2 regions of the Shewanella sp. SM101 genome follow, and region 2 is predicted to be linked to the other one. Evidence: riboswitches for the same ligand, from Rfam matches in the RefSeq annotation. Region 2 holds a riboswitch; the other holds the start of a gene.
What was found. A riboswitch is a leader RNA that binds a small molecule or an ion and turns the genes downstream of it on or off. The one in region 2 is predicted to bind thiamine pyrophosphate.
Positions count from the first base shown of each region.

Region 1: linked by a shared signal. The riboswitch ahead of thiC (phosphomethylpyrimidine synthase ThiC) and the one ahead of L5M38_RS15895 (TonB-dependent receptor) in region 2 are both predicted to bind thiamine pyrophosphate.

Region 1 covers NZ_JAKKRH010000004.1:105,913-113,650, forward strand. Annotated here, with positions in the region: gene L5M38_RS03485 (bifunctional hydroxymethylpyrimidine kinase/phosphomethylpyrimidine kinase) at 1-127, opposite strand, end outside; gene thiC (phosphomethylpyrimidine synthase ThiC) at 130-2,217, opposite strand; TPP riboswitch at 2,419-2,517, opposite strand; gene L5M38_RS03495 (hypothetical protein) at 2,685-4,076, opposite strand; gene trhA (PAQR family membrane homeostasis protein TrhA) at 4,570-5,253, shown strand; gene L5M38_RS03505 (hypothetical protein) at 5,229-5,375, shown strand; gene L5M38_RS03510 (tRNA-uridine aminocarboxypropyltransferase) at 5,431-5,994, opposite strand; gene L5M38_RS03515 (NUDIX hydrolase) at 6,188-6,718, opposite strand; partial or broken gene L5M38_RS03520 (tRNA (adenine(22)-N(1))-methyltransferase) at 7,004-7,738, opposite strand, start outside.
Region 2 covers NZ_JAKKRH010000029.1:17,899-25,636, forward strand. Annotated here, with positions in the region: gene L5M38_RS15870 (DoxX family protein) at 1-187, opposite strand, end outside; gene L5M38_RS15875 (DUF6279 family lipoprotein) at 269-1,126, opposite strand; gene L5M38_RS15880 (phosphotransferase) at 1,319-2,431, opposite strand; gene pnuC (nicotinamide riboside transporter PnuC) at 2,431-3,084, opposite strand; gene L5M38_RS15890 (hypothetical protein) at 3,131-3,391, opposite strand; gene L5M38_RS15895 (TonB-dependent receptor) at 3,489-5,708, opposite strand; TPP riboswitch at 5,763-5,901, opposite strand; gene L5M38_RS15900 (Crp/Fnr family transcriptional regulator) at 6,099-6,779, shown strand; gene tsgA (MFS transporter TsgA) at 6,847-7,738, opposite strand, start outside.

The sequences.
Region 1 (7,738 bases), on a different contig from region 2:
AATCTTGAATCGTGGCCAAGTCCGCCTGAATACCGGCACCGCCGCCGCTGTCTGAACCGGCTATGGTCCAAACAAATGCGGGGCGAGCGGTATTCATGGGCGAATTACCCCCATGAATACCCGACATAATTAGGCTTCCTCTGCTTCGGCGACAAGCTTGTCTTTCACGTGATAGATCTCGGCGCCCGAAGCAGCAAATTGTGCCGATTTTAGCGCCATTGCCGCTTCCAACTCCTGCGGCGTCTTGATTGTGACTTGCATGGCTTGGGCAGCCGCTTCAACTTGCTCCGCTTTCGCTTGTGCCGCCTCTAAGCCAGCGGCATAGGCACGTACATCTTGGGTGATTTTCATCGAACAAAATTTAGGGCCGCACATAGAGCAAAAATGCGCGACTTTAGCGGATTCCTGCGGTAAAGATTCATCGTGATAAGCACGCGCGGTTTCAGGATCGAGTCCTAAATTATATTGATCTTCCCAGCGGAATTCGAACCGCGCCTTTGCCAGCGCATTGTCACGAATTTGCGCACTCGGATGACCTTTGGCCACATCGGCGGCGTGGGCAGCAATCTTATAAGCAATCAAACCTTGCTTAACATCTTGTTTATTCGGTAATCCTAAGTGTTCTTTTGGCGTGACATAACACAACATAGCGCAGCCGTACCAAGCGATCATGGCCGCGCCTATGCCGGAGGTGAAATGATCATACCCAGGGGCGATATCGGTGATTTGCGGGCCAAGCGTGTAAAACGGCGCTTCATCGCAGTGAGCTAACTGCTTGTCCATGTTCTCTTTAATGAGCTGCATCGGGATATGTCCCGGCCCTTCGATAATGGTTTGTACGTCGTATTCCCATGCGATTTTGACTAGCTCACCTAAGGTTTCAAGCTCTGCAAACTGGGCGGCATCATTGGCGTCGGCAATTGAGCCTGGACGCATACCATCACCTAAAGACAGGGATACATCGTAGGCAACGCAAAGCTCACAGATCTCACGAAAATGGCTGTAGAGGAAGTTTTCCTTATGATGGCTCAAGCACCATTTGGCCATGATTGAACCGCCGCGGGAAACGATCCCAGTAACGCGTTTAGCCGTCATCGGCACATAACGTAGCAGTACACCAGCATGAATCGTAAAGTAATCAACACCTTGCTCAGATTGTTCAATCAAGGTATCGCGGAACACTTCCCAGGTTAAATCCTCTGCCACGCCGTTCACTTTCTCCAGCGCTTGATAAATCGGCACAGTGCCGATGGGCACCGGTGAGTTACGGATGATCCACTCACGGGTCTCGTGAATATAACGACCCGTGGATAAATCCATGACAGTATCTGCGCCCCAACGGGTAGACCAAACGAGCTTTTCCACTTCTTCCTCGATGGAAGAGGTCACCGCAGAATTACCAATATTGGCATTCACTTTCACCAGAAAGTTACGCCCGATGATCATAGGTTCGGCTTCGGGATGGTTAATATTCAGCGGAATTATCGCGCGGCCACGGGCAACTTCGGCGCGGACAAATTCAGCGGTAATCGGTTCGCCGACTAAGGCACCAAAAGCTTCGCCCTTGGCTTTACGATTGAGGATTTCATCCTGTACTTGCGCAAGTGCCATGTTCTCGCGGATCGCCACATATTCCATTTCGGGCGTGATAACCCCTTGACGGGCATAGTGTAATTGACTAACTCGTTTGCCCTGCAGTGCTCTGCGTGGGCGGACAATGGCACTCGAACCCGCCTCAAAACGCAGATGGTCTAAACCGTCGTCAGCGAGTCTTTGTTGGGTAAAATCTGAGGTGGCACAGGGTAATTGCTCTGTGTCGTTGCGGGCTAGGATCCAGTTTTGTCTTAATTTACCAAGACCTAGACGTACATTGATGTCGGCCTCAGGATCGGAATAAGGTCCGGCGCAATCATACACTCGAATTGGCGGATTTTTTTCCATGATAGGCGCATCATCTGTGCCGCCGACAAGGGTGTCAGTCTGCAGGATTTGCCGCATGCCAACGCGTATATCGACACTGGAACCTTCGAGGTAAATCTTTTGTGAATTAGGATGTTGCAGCGGCGCTAACGTATCGATAAAGGCTTGGGCCTGCGCGCGGGTTTCGCGGCGACTCGGTGCCTTAGGCACGGTTGATTGACTAGGCACTGTCACTTCTAGCGATGTGCTTTCTCTAGAAATAGCAGCTACAGCTGGGTTTGGGTTTGAACTGGACATAAGCAATCTCACGTTAAAAAATGGAGTTGCTTGTCTGGAGAATTGAGTTGTTGATAGCTGGACATGGCAATCAACTTTTGTGGCCAACACTGGCTTCAAAAATTGAGTTACCCTGCTCAATAACGATTAAATCTAAACATTAAGGCTTAAAACACTGCTGAGTTAACAGGTGTTCAAGCCGTCTATTTTGGCGATTTAATGTGTGTTATTACGCTTGTTTCCTTCGCAGGTTTTAACCTGATCAGGTTCAACGGATCCCGAATAAACGGTCTCAGCCAAGAGGCACTCCGACAAGATGAGTGCGCAGTATAGACAGAAGCGGCAGCAACAAACAAGGAAAAAAGCAATTAAAAATCTTAACCACCAATCCAAAATAAAGATTCATAATTAATTGTTTTTAATTGATTAAATAAAATGAAACCAAAAAATCTATAATTAGCATGAAAATAAATCATAAAAGAAAGTCACTATTTATGGGGTTTGAGCATCATTTTGTTTAATCGAGATTGAATGGCATCATCAATAGCTTGATTGATTTTTTTGCCACTGCAGTTAATGGGAAAACCTAAATTTTCGGCGTTAGGATTAACTTGAGTGCCGACTTGTACCACGCGATAACAAGTATCCCCTTTACGCACAATACGATTTGGGTCTAAGGGTAAGTCTAGACTCGTTGTGCCACCGAAATCATCAGCATTAGGGACAAATAGCACCTCCATCTCTGGGCTCATTTCACTCATATTCGATTTCCGGGTGAACTTATCGGCCTGTTCAATGACGAGAGCATCGAGCGCTTGCTCGCGCTGACGTTCAAAATATTGCTGGGTGAATAAACTCATGCTTGAGCTTGTCGCTATTGTGCTCTCACCTTCTGCTGCAGGCGAGCTCTTAGCGCCAAGCTGCGGCTTTAATTCTGAGGTATCCAACGTATTCGTTGGTTTTGTTGCCATCGTTTCAGTGGGTTGTTCATCACTTGGGGCAATTGATTGAGTTTTCTTTGATTGAGATTGGCTCGATTGAGTGATGTTCGGTTTAACCGTATCTGGGTTCACTTTTTCCGACTCTACTTTTTCAGAGACGGCCTTTTCGGGTGCTATTGTTTCAGGCATGACCTTTTCAAGTATTGGCAGAGGCTTCACTTGAGTTTGAGGTGTGGGAACAATTGTAGGCGTAACAGAACTTGTCGCTTCAGTCTTATCCTCGGCCTTGATCTCAGTTTTGGACTCCGAGGTTTTGGACTCCGAGGTTTCGGCTTTCTCTACCACGGGAGCATAAATAAAGTAAGCCTTGATCGCTGTCACTTTAGGGCCACGGCTTTCTATTTCCTTCAATCCAAAGGGATTTAACTGCGGGCGCCACAAAATGCAGATAAGTAAAAATAAACACGCATGCACTAAGAGCACAAAAAATAACAAACTGAATCCTTTGAAATACGGCTGACGAGCACGCAAAACGGATCCCGTCCCCAATCCCTGAGCACTAGTTTGTATCGTCCTAGACAGTTCAGGTTTGGATTCAGATTCAGATTCAGAAACCAATTTATCTTGATCTTGATGTTCAGCACGGATTTCTTGCAGTACCAAATCTTGGGCTTGCTCTTGGTCTATAGCTTGGGTGTCATGCTCAGTGACTAAAAAGCCTGCACCGCTATTGAACGCTAATGGCTCCGCATTAGTGGTAAAAACAGGCGTTTGAGCAGCATCCAGTTCACCGAGCTGATGATCAAAGGCGATAAAAGTCTCACCTTCTGGCGATATGGCCGAAATCAGCAAAGCACTATCGACATCATCTCCAATCGCTATCGCTGTATGAGATGCTGTCAATAAAGGCGCGGCCTTGGGTTGATGTTGAAAAGGCAAAATCCATCCTTAGGTTTTGTATAGTATCCATTGATTTCAATGATGCTTAACGTGGAACGATTGCACTCTAATCAATATCAATCCAATATCGGGTTGGTGAATATTGAAAGCGAATTATCTATTGATTGCATTTACTTACGAGTGCTCAACGCAGATTAGAGGAGGCAAACAGAGCAAAGTTCAATGCGAATGCAACCTGCTACAAGCACAGTACTTTACGCCAGTGCTTGATAAGCCACTTGCCAGTTAAGACAAATAAGGCTGGGAATTGGGATCATAATCGCGCTAAATTGAATGTTAAATCTCACGTCTTGAAGCGAGTAGCATCATCAATGCGATGCACTGATGGGAGTGCAAGACAGCATTAAAAATCTAAAAGATGAAAAATAGAAGCCAACCATAAACTTAAGCTTACAAGTGTACGCTTAAATATGGTGATTTATTTTTCTAACTGATAGACTCAGTCATTATCGTTTACGAGTGTGTATCTACCATGTCGAGTCAAAGTGTTACCGAACAGCCAAACACAGTTAAAAACCCGGTAAAATCTAGACCATATAGTATCAAAGAAGAGATCGCTAACAGTGTATCCCATGGCCTAGGTGTCATTGCGGGGATTGTGGCATTGGTGCTCATGCTGCTTAAAGGTCAAGATCACCTAACGCCAATTCAACTTACGGGCGTAACCATTTATGGTGCGAGCATCATAGTGCTTTTCCTATGCTCGACGTTATATCACAGCGTTAGCCATTCAGGCTGGAAACATAAACTGAAGATCGCCGATCACTGCGCTATTTACTGTTTAATTGCAGGAACTTACACACCTTTGATGCTGATAAGCTTACAAGGCACGCAGTCGATAGTGATTTTAACGGCCATTTGGTCGCTTGCAATTGGTGGGATCCTATTTAAGACGTTATTTATTCACAAATTCAAAAAGTTAAGCTTAGTCTTGTATCTCGCTATGGGTTGGCTATGTGTCACTGTGATGGGCGATTTAACGGCGGCGATGTCAGAGGTAGGCTTTAATCTATTAATCTTAGGCGGGTTATTTTACACCTTAGGAGTGGTGTTCTACGTCGGTAAACGCATTCCATTTAACCATGCCATTTGGCATTTGTTCGTGCTTGGCGGTGCCATGAGTCACTTTCTGTGTATATATCTGACTGTTATTTAAATGATTATGATTTAACTGATGGTGATTTAACTGATGGTGATTTAACTGGCTCTGATTTAAATGACTATGACTTAACAGATGGTGATTCAACTGACGGTGATTTATCTATGGGTCAAAGCTAAAAGTCGTTAATTATCTATTCATGCACTTCCTCGAACACTCTCTCAAACACTGCAATCAAGTACGGTTATTCAATTCAGCAAACAGCGACGCTAATAGCGTCGCTTGTTCTGCTCTGCCACACTGGCGCCAAAGCGCAATAATACATTCTGCGGTACACAAGCCCCCTTCTTGCTGATTACGCCGCAATATAAAAGCGGATTCAGGCATAAGTGGTGGCAAACTGACTCGTGCAGCCGTTTTCAGATAGGGGCTCTGGCGCAGCATCTTACGTGCCTCCTGCCAGGTTGCATCTAAAATCACCACTTGGCTCGGCATTCGCTGTTCTGCTATCACTGTAGATTGTGCTGCCGCTAACAACATTTGTGCATTCGAGAGCACTGGCTCAGCTAAATCCGTATCTAAGTAGTTATGTTCAGTGGGCAAAGCGGGCTCAGTTTCACTTGCTGGAAACAACAGTTTAGCCTGCTGCGATGCCAGCATAGCCACTAAATCGTTATCAGGTGCCGTTCTCGACCAGACGATACTTTTCACCTCTTCAGGGAATGCGGCTAACGCGAGTTGACCAGTATTTGTTTTGCGGCTTAACTCGCGTTCGTGGGTCAATAAAATAATCTGCATTGCCTTCCTTGCTGCGGCAAAAGAATGAGAAATAGCATTAAACATCTACTGTTGTCAGCCACAGGCTCGAAGCAGTATCAGCTTAAAAGATCAGGTTGAAATAACGACGTTTAATCGCTAACCAAACCCTGCTCACTCAGTTATGTGTGAAATAAAATCATATATTAAACACATGATTTGAAAGTGATATAACTTACAAACATTCCAACACTATCTGTTTTAGCAGAAAAGTTTCACGCTCTATTGATTGGCCTTTATGGGGATGATTACGCTGAATATCTTCGTTATGAGCGATAGCTTGATGAATATTAAGCCATTCAGGCCGCATGCCATTTTTTATCTCATGGGCTTCTAATCGAGTCTCACCTAAACCACGCTCGCCCAGTGAGGTGTCGATACGGCACACGTAACAGAATGACTCCATGTGCACTACGTTCGCCCCTTCACGATACCAAGGCCGAAACTCTTCGTAACGACCAAAGGGGGCTAACACTTGAATGTCTAGGGCGCCGGTTTCTTCCTGTAGCTCGCGGATCAGTCCATCTTCGAGACTCTCGCCATCATCAATTCCGCCTCCGGGTAAGCTGTAGTCGCGGTATTTTTGGGTATAAAGTAGCAAAATGTCTTCACCCGATAACACTATCGCGCGGGCAGCTCTGCGATAAAAAACGCGTGCCGTCTGTAGGTTAACCGCAGGATCTTGGGTAGTTCTCAATAAACGCATCGTCGTAGCCATTTGCCGAAAAGGAGTCGAAGCATAAACGAAAATGCGCCAAATGCAGATCAAAAACTGCCACAGAGGCAATAATCGCACTCAGTCCAGTCCGAGTGATTAATAGGTTTTAACGATTACAAGATTGATTGTTAACGGTTTATGCTAAAATCGTTTTACCCATAATATTAACAACGAGATCGCGATGCATCAGCTCTTTCGCCTGATCCTCATCTTTGGTGCTCATCTTTGGTTCTCATCTTAGTTCTCAGCGTAATGCCCAAGCGGCAAAAATGCTCAAGCGCATTCAAGCTCACTCATACTCACTCAAGAGCTGGGCCAATTGCTGCTGATAGGCGTGAATAATTTCAGGAGTTTGCTTGTGCGCCGGCATGCGTTGGTAATGGCCAATCAGCTGCGACAGGTAGTGGTGTGCTCGCGGCAGGTTTGCTTCATCTAACGTCTGCCATATTAACGACCCCGTAGTAGTGATAGGCAGACCATTTGGATCTATGATTGTGCTGACGTGGAGGATTTCGTAGAAACGTTGATTCTCTTCCAATAAGTGTTCCGACTTAAGCCCTAGCCCTAAGGCCGAAAGTGATTGCCTGACATAGTAATTATGATGCACGGGACACAAAATAAACTCGAGGTGCCGCAGTGGGTGTTGAGCTAGAATTGCCCGCACTAATTCCACCAGCAATTCACCACCCACGCCAGCGATGATAATCAACTGTTTATCTTTGTCACTGGTTTGCTCGAGCGGTAAAGCCGCGACATCGAGGCAATGCACTTGCCACTGAGTATGACGATATAAGTTTGAGTTTGGTTCTTGGTTTGACTGTGAGTCTATGTCTGGGTTTAAGTCTGGATCTGAGTGTGGCGCTAAATTGGGATTAAGGCCTGATATCTCTGCGGGAAAGAAACGCTGCAACCGCAGTTCAAGCGCCTGCATTAGCGAAGGCACACAATCGACAAAATGCACTTGGCGAGCAACATTCCTTTTTAACAACAGCATACCGAGCAAACCAT
Region 2 (7,738 bases):
GCATTGGCAGACCTAAGCCCCAATCGGGATTGGCAAACCAAGCAACCGTATCTTCAAAGTGAGCGAGCTTGTTATAGCCTGCTTGTATTAACACAGGTGCAAGGTAAATCCTAAGGGCTAATGGTGCTAAGCCTTCGAAATAGCGGCTCATATTGAGCAGTTTCTGATAAAGGGATACGAGTGGCATAAGGTCTCTATTTAGTCGTTAGTAGGCTGATTTATTGGCTTGCAGGAATAGACCCTAGCAAGGTAATAAATCTTTCATGGCCTAGGCTTCTTTTTCAATCGCTTCCTGATTCAGTTCCTTGAGATCTTGAATGAGTCCACCTAACTTTTTATAAAAATGCTTAGACTGCTGCTCCGATAAGCTCGCATTCATTGCCAACAGCAAAGTCCCAAATGCCTCAGTATTTTTACGTAAAAACACTTTATGTTGTTCTGACTTAAGCTCATCGGGCTGCGTCATCAGCAAGGTTAAACGCTCGGTTAATAATGCTTTATCGGCACGCTGACCCAGTGCAACCTCAAACTGGCGTAACCATTCGTGCCTGTACTCAAGCCACATATCTAAGGTAGATAAACGCTGTTGATTATATTGGTGAATAAGCACTTTTTGCTCCGCAGTTACACTTCCAAGCCAATCATCAAATTGGGTTTGAAGGTTTTCATCGGCATCTTTTTGTAACTGTTCAGGGGTTTTTCCCGCAAATTCTTTAACGAGCTCCTGCTCTTCCTCCCGTAATTTTGTGAGGATCTGCTTCACCTGTTCATCGGACAAAGACATTATAATAGGTAGAAGCTCGGGCAAGGCGAACTCAAACAATCGAAACCAATGCCGCTTAGCAATATTCACATGGTCTGCCCATAGCACTGGCGTTAACGTATTGGTTTTTATGAGGCCTTCGACTTCGGTCAATTGCACCACATAATGAGCTAACTCTTTGGATTGGTGCCAAATGACAAATTTTTCAATGAGGGAATCGAATGCCTTTTGCTGAGATTTATCTAAGGTAACATAATCCTCTTGCTCCCAGCCGATGGCCCAGTCGAGGAAATGGTAACTGAATTTAGTGGAGCAGGCGCTTAAGCCTAAGAGACACACAAGTAGCATCACGCCTTTTTTCATACTGAATAATCCATCCTAGAATTGTTGCTAATAAGACGCTTGAGACTATATAAAGTTGCTTTTTATATCAAACAAGTTTATCTAATAAAGGTTTTCAGTATGTTATACCCGCATGTCCCACCATAGCGCGGTCAATGCCATAAGGGACTGAACCATTATCATCAGATGGAAACTAAGCACACGCAATAATGACTATTTGGGGGTGATCAGCGGCCAGAAGCTATCAAACCAAGCAAGGTAGTCGGCGCTACGACTGGGTTCTGTTTGCGCTGCCATCAATAATGCCCAGTAACAAGCAAATACCCAATACATGTCAATAGCAGCAGGCACTGCCGTTACGGCTTGTGCAGTAACATAAGGATGTCCACTCAGATACTGTTTCACCAACACACTTTGCTGATAGGGCGTTAACGCATGGGTCGCTAACACTACAGCCAACTCACACAGTGGATGCGACGCCGTCGCATACTCAAAATCGATACAACACAAGCGGTTATTTTTAAGTAACAAATTATGGGGATTAAGATCGCGATGGCAAAACTGTGGCTTGATTATGCAGGCTGCTAACTCATCACACCAATGTTTGATTTCGATTTGAATTGCAAGCAGCTTAGCCACCCGCTCATTCCAATCGTGAGTATTGCTATCACCAATATCACTACCCTGCTTCAATGGCACAGCTCGCCTTAATACAGGCTCACTAAATGTTGCAGAAGCCTGATAGACAAGCATTTGCTGGTGATATTCCTGCCACTGCTCAGTGATACTAATAGCATAAGGCCCTGTAGGCAGATCGCGTAATTGCAGCAATAACGCCAATAGCAAACAATGGGCTTGGTTAGGATGCGTTTCTTGTTCTGCTGCCGGAAACTGTGAATAGTTAAACGTCGATTGCCCCAGCACAAAATCAGCAGCACTCGTTTGGCGCTCTAACGCTGGCCAGTGGATTAAGACCTCGTTTTCAAGATCGTCACTTTCAATATAATCACTTTCAATAAAATCACTGAGGTAATAACGCTCATCTTCACTCACCCACAACAGTTCAGGAGCAAGTTTAGCTTGAGCCAATTGCTGCCAGTAAAAACGCTCCTGCTGGCGGTTGCAAAAACTGTCCGCCGCATCCGCATTCACCCGCAGCACATAACTGCCTGTGGGCGTAGTGATTTTATAGTTGTGATTACTTAAGCCGCCCGCAAGCTCATGAATACTTAACACGTTAACTAGCCCTGCACTTTTGAGTATGGGGTAAAGTGCTTTGAATGGCTCGCCTGCTGAGCGCTGCATCGAGGCGTTTATATCGAGCATTAACTGAGTAACTTCAAGGTATTAGCTTCACGGGCGTCGGCTAACGCGGTTCGCCACAGGAAATACCCCACGACCGCCAGACCCACATAAAGCACGAATAACAAGGATGTCAGCATCAAGCCTTTGCTGAGATAAAGGTAAATCGACACTATGTCGATAACCACCCAATAAAGCCAATTCTCAAGTACCTTTTTTGCCACTAAATAAGTCGTCATCACGGCGAAACAGGTTGTCGCCGCATCTAGATACGGGAATGCGGCTTGGGTATACGTCGCCATGCCGTGACCAACCAAAAGCGAAATCACGCCCGTCGGTGCGATCAACTTTAAATGGGTTTTCAATGGCCAAGTGGTCACTTTTACGCCTTGATGCTTATCACCACCTTGGGTCCAGAGCCAATATCCATAGAGCGCCATCGCCATGTAATAGACGTTAAGCACAGACTCCATCAGTAGCGACACCTTCCAAAACAACACAGTGTAAATGGCGGTACTGGCAAAGGCCGCCGCCCAGCACCACACATTGGCCTTCATCGCCAGCAGTAAATATGCCATCGCCAACAATACCGCGAGGGCTTCCCATACGGTCATCACATGGACTTCACCAAAGGCCGTATTAACGCTCTCGACCAAGGTTAACCATAAATCTGTCATAGTGTTGTTCTCATTGCCTATTTGTCGCTTACATGGCGGTCAATCATTATTCGCTGTGGGCTAAATTCAGCTCACCACCGATAAACTTACACACAAATACCGCCTTGCCCCACTTCTCATGGGCCGCTTGCATCTCGGTCGCCAGCATAGTCATCACATCTAAATAATCGCCGCACACTTGAGTTGCCATCGCATTAGTCACGCGCTCGATATTGGGATAACTATCCACGCGGCCAATAAACCACTTGATAGGATCGAGGTAATTTTCATTAAAGGGATACATGCTAATTTCTGCGGTCAGTTTCATTTTAATTCCTTGATATTCTGAAGTAAGGCTGTAGCCCAAATACTGGGCTACAGTTCAGTTAACACTTAAATGATTATGCTCATTTTAAAATGAGCTATTACATAAACTTAACGTTAAAGGTTACGCCAATCTGACGCGGATCGCCGTAACGAATATATTGCTTTTCCGCCCAACCGTTATCTGGCTCATTGCCAAAATAGAAGCCACGCACACCGTATTCTTCATTAAACAGATTGCGTCCCCACAAATATGCCGACCATGCGCTCGCCTCATAACCTACGCGGGCATTGACGATAGTGTAGGGTTCAGAGCGGGATTCATTGCTGTCTGAATAATAGAATTCACTCTTACCGCTAAGATTCAGGTTAGCAAACCAACCCGAATTAGCACGATAAGTCCCACCAAGGCTGTAGGTAAGATGTGGAGAATGGGCCAGATCGCGGCCAGTTAAATCCACCTCAGTACCATATTTATCCTGATACTGGTAGTCACCGTAGGCCGTTTCTAACCAACCTAAGCTTGAGTAAACTTGCAGATTATCCGTGGCATACCAGGTTGCATCTAACTCAGCGCCATAGTTATTCGAACTGCCTGCATTTTCAGTGAACAAGATAAAACGCTGTGGTTTATCGGGATCTTGCTGTGATGCAGCCACCTGTTGATCTTGTCTGTCCATATAGAACAGCGCCAAATTAGTATCGATAAGTCCCGCTAACCAATGGGATTTAAGGCCGATTTCATAGTTATAGAGCGTCTCAGTACTAAACTCTTTTTTATCGTTCAATTCGACGGGTAAAGTCATGTTGAAACCGCCCGCCTTGTAACCGCGTGCGACTCGGACATAAGCATTGTGCGAGTCGTTCAGCACTTTACTCACAGCAATATGACCGCCCCACATGGTTTCGCTCGGGTCGAAATTATCGTTATTCGTATCAGAGTAATGGCTGTTGCGGCGCTCTAAACGTAGCCCCACAGATAAAGCATAATTTGAGCCCAAATCCGTATCGAGCTGACCAAACAGTGCATAGTTTGTCGCCTCATACTCTGAGTCTAAGACTTCATCCGGCGAAGCATTGTATTCAGAATACAATTGGTTATCTTCTTTCAGATTCATGGCATACACACCAAGCAACCAATCAGTACTCTCTGCAAAAATACGGCCCTGCTCGGTAGAACTTAGGCGAAACTCTTGCGACGCGGTTTTACGCTGACCCGTTTTATCCCAAAAATAATCGTATTGACACGGCGCCAGATTGCCATTGTCATCATTGCATTGCTTAGAGGCCCAATATTCTGAGTTAGCCCAATCGCCATCGTAACTGTAATGGTGATCGGTATTCGCAAAAGAGGTTAACGAAGTTAATTCGAAGTTTTCTGCACCAGAATAGGTCGCTTTAAAACCCGCGCCTGTGGTGCGTTGGCTATCGACACCCGGTTGATCCGATGTTGTCTGGGTTGGTGAATTGGTTAAACTCCACACATCATAGCCATTATCAAAATCGGCATGCAGCACAGTTAAATCAAACTGCAAATCATCTGTCGCATACCAGCGCAGCTTAGCGCGGCCGCTGAATTCATCGCGACCATTGGTATCATCACGGCCTAAATACAGGTTATCGTAGTAACCATTTTGCTGATGTTGCTGCATTGACACACGATAAAGCAGCTTGCCAGAATCCGTTAATGGGCCTGAACTGAAACCGCTAAAAGTGCGTAAATCATCATCGCCTAACGACACTTCACCGCCATGCTCAAACACATCGGTGGGATCATTACTCTTCAGATAAATCAATCCCGCTAAGGCATTCGCGCCGTAACGCGTCCCCTGCGGTCCACGAAGCACTTCGACCTGCTGTAAATCGTACATGCTCGACACCATACCAATACCGGATAAATCGATATCATCTATGATGTAACCCACGGAAGAATTAGGTGCGCCTTGGTATTGCTCTTGCTCACCTACGCCGCGAATTTGAAAATATTTCGGCCGAGAGCTTCCACCTGACCAGTTAAAATTGGCGATAGAATTAAGCAAATCTTCAAAGTGTTGCGCACTTTCATCTTGAATTTTTTGACTGTCGATAACGGTAATACTGGAGGGCATTTTTTCTAAGCTTGAACTGCGAAAATCCGCCGTCACCACCATGACTTCCATCTCAGTGCTGGGATCGGGTTTATCGATAGCGTCGGTTTGTGCAAAAACAGGGGTGCTCAGCGCTGCGGCGATGGCTAATGCCAGCGGCGCTCGGGCTAAAAATAAGCTTGGCGATACGGTTGAAAATGGGGATTGATGGTTTGACGTTTTACGGTTTGACATAGGACCTCAAATATAATGTTTGAGATCCGGCAACGAATAAGCGATTCAGAAGTGTGCTGTTGATTGGCCCATTCCTACGCCGGTATTAGCCGGATCAGGTTCTAAGGGTTCGTCAGATGACATCTCAGTTTGCAGCCGTTAACGTTAAAATCAGAGTAACATTAATGCACAACAAACACCCCTTGGCGGCGCCTAGTATACATGACGGAAATAAAAAGTGGGCACTCTTATCTCTGCGATTCAATTAAATGTCGCGAAAACCACTGCCCTTCAGTCCGTATGATGAAAATATCTTTAGTAGCCGCCTAAATCCTTTCGTCCATTTGACCGCCTATCATGATAATGCTATAGAAGGTCGCAATTTCGAACACAGTAAGAGGATCATAGTCGATGCAGCTAAAACCTTTATCGAAAGGGCGTTATAGCCAGCGATGGGAGCAAGATTATCCACTTATTGAAGCGGTTGTACTTAGCTGCATCAGCGAAATAAAAATGCTCAAAAAAGGCGCTCACCTCATGACGCAGGGGGAAGCGATGGCATCACTTGTATTGGTGAAGCAAGGTCGCGTATCACTCGGCCATACCGCGAGAAATGGTCGGTGTTTTCAATTAGGTACTATTGATTGTGATTCACAACTGTTTGGCGAAATGGAGTTCTTCACCCAGTACCACTGTCAACTAGACATTATTGCCAGTGAACCCTTAGAAATCATGTTGATTAGCGCTGAAAAACTACAACATTGCCTCGGTCAGCATCCTCAACTCGCGCTATTTTTCGCTAGTGCAATTGCGATTGACTACCAAGACACAGTGGATATTTTTACTCGACGACTGCTCTATCCCATCAGTTATAACGTGGCATTTGATATTTACCATGAATACTTAAATGACTTGCCCGTAGATGGCTTTAGTAAACGCTATTTAGAGGCTGAACGATTTGGTACTACCGACCGAGTCTACCGTCGGGCGCTACAAAATCTTGAGGAACGAGGCTTAATTGAGCGGAAAAAAGATGGCATTCGGATTTGTGATCTCAACGCACTCAAGAAATTTGTTGAAGCAGGTATATAACCGCTTTCAACATAACCCACACTCGACTTAATTTAACAACCGAGTGTGGGATGGATGCACAGGTAAATTAACTTACCGATGGAGAGTGTTGTTCCATAGCCGATTTCATCCGACTTGAAACGATCAATAGCATAAATATCGCTGCGTAAAGCAGAGGTATCACATACATCACTGTTTGTAATCCGATAATACGTTCAAAGAAAGAACTGATGGCTGGGCTAAACATCGCCCCAGCACTTCCGCTAATAAGAATATATGACACATTTTTGCTGCTGGCTTTTTTTACAAAAGACACGCCATAAGCAATAAATGCATTATAAAGCGCGGCACACACAAAACCGTAACCATAGGTTAAATAAGCTATCCAATTAAGATTATTGGTACTGACAATGGCAGCGGTGATCACCATAGCTAAAGCAATAATACCGACTAAGAAATGGTGAATTTTTACACGAGTCACAATCACAGTCGAAATTAACGCCCCAATTAGCGCAGCGGACCAATACTGGGTAATAATATTACCGGCATCTTCAAACGGAATATCAAATTTTTGTTTTACAAATAAAGGTGCCCAAGTTAAAAAAGTATATAAAGCCAACATTCCTAAAAATAAACCAATACCTCCACTAATAATACCGAGATTCCATTCAGACTGTTGTTTCTCTTGTGTTGTAGAAGATTGCTCGCAAATAGAGAAATGAGTGAACAAGGTAATAATGACTGTACCGAACGCCACTAAACCTACGGCTAAATAGCTATAACTCCATGATAATGAATTTGTTAATGCATAAGTCGTTATCAATGGAAAAATAACGCCTGCAATATTAAACGTTGCATCTTGCACCACTAACATTGTGCTTTGTAATTTCTCTTGCCACACAGACACCACAATCGTACCAGCAATACATAGACCGATACCGCCACAAAAACCAATTAAGGTCATTGCTACCATCACAACT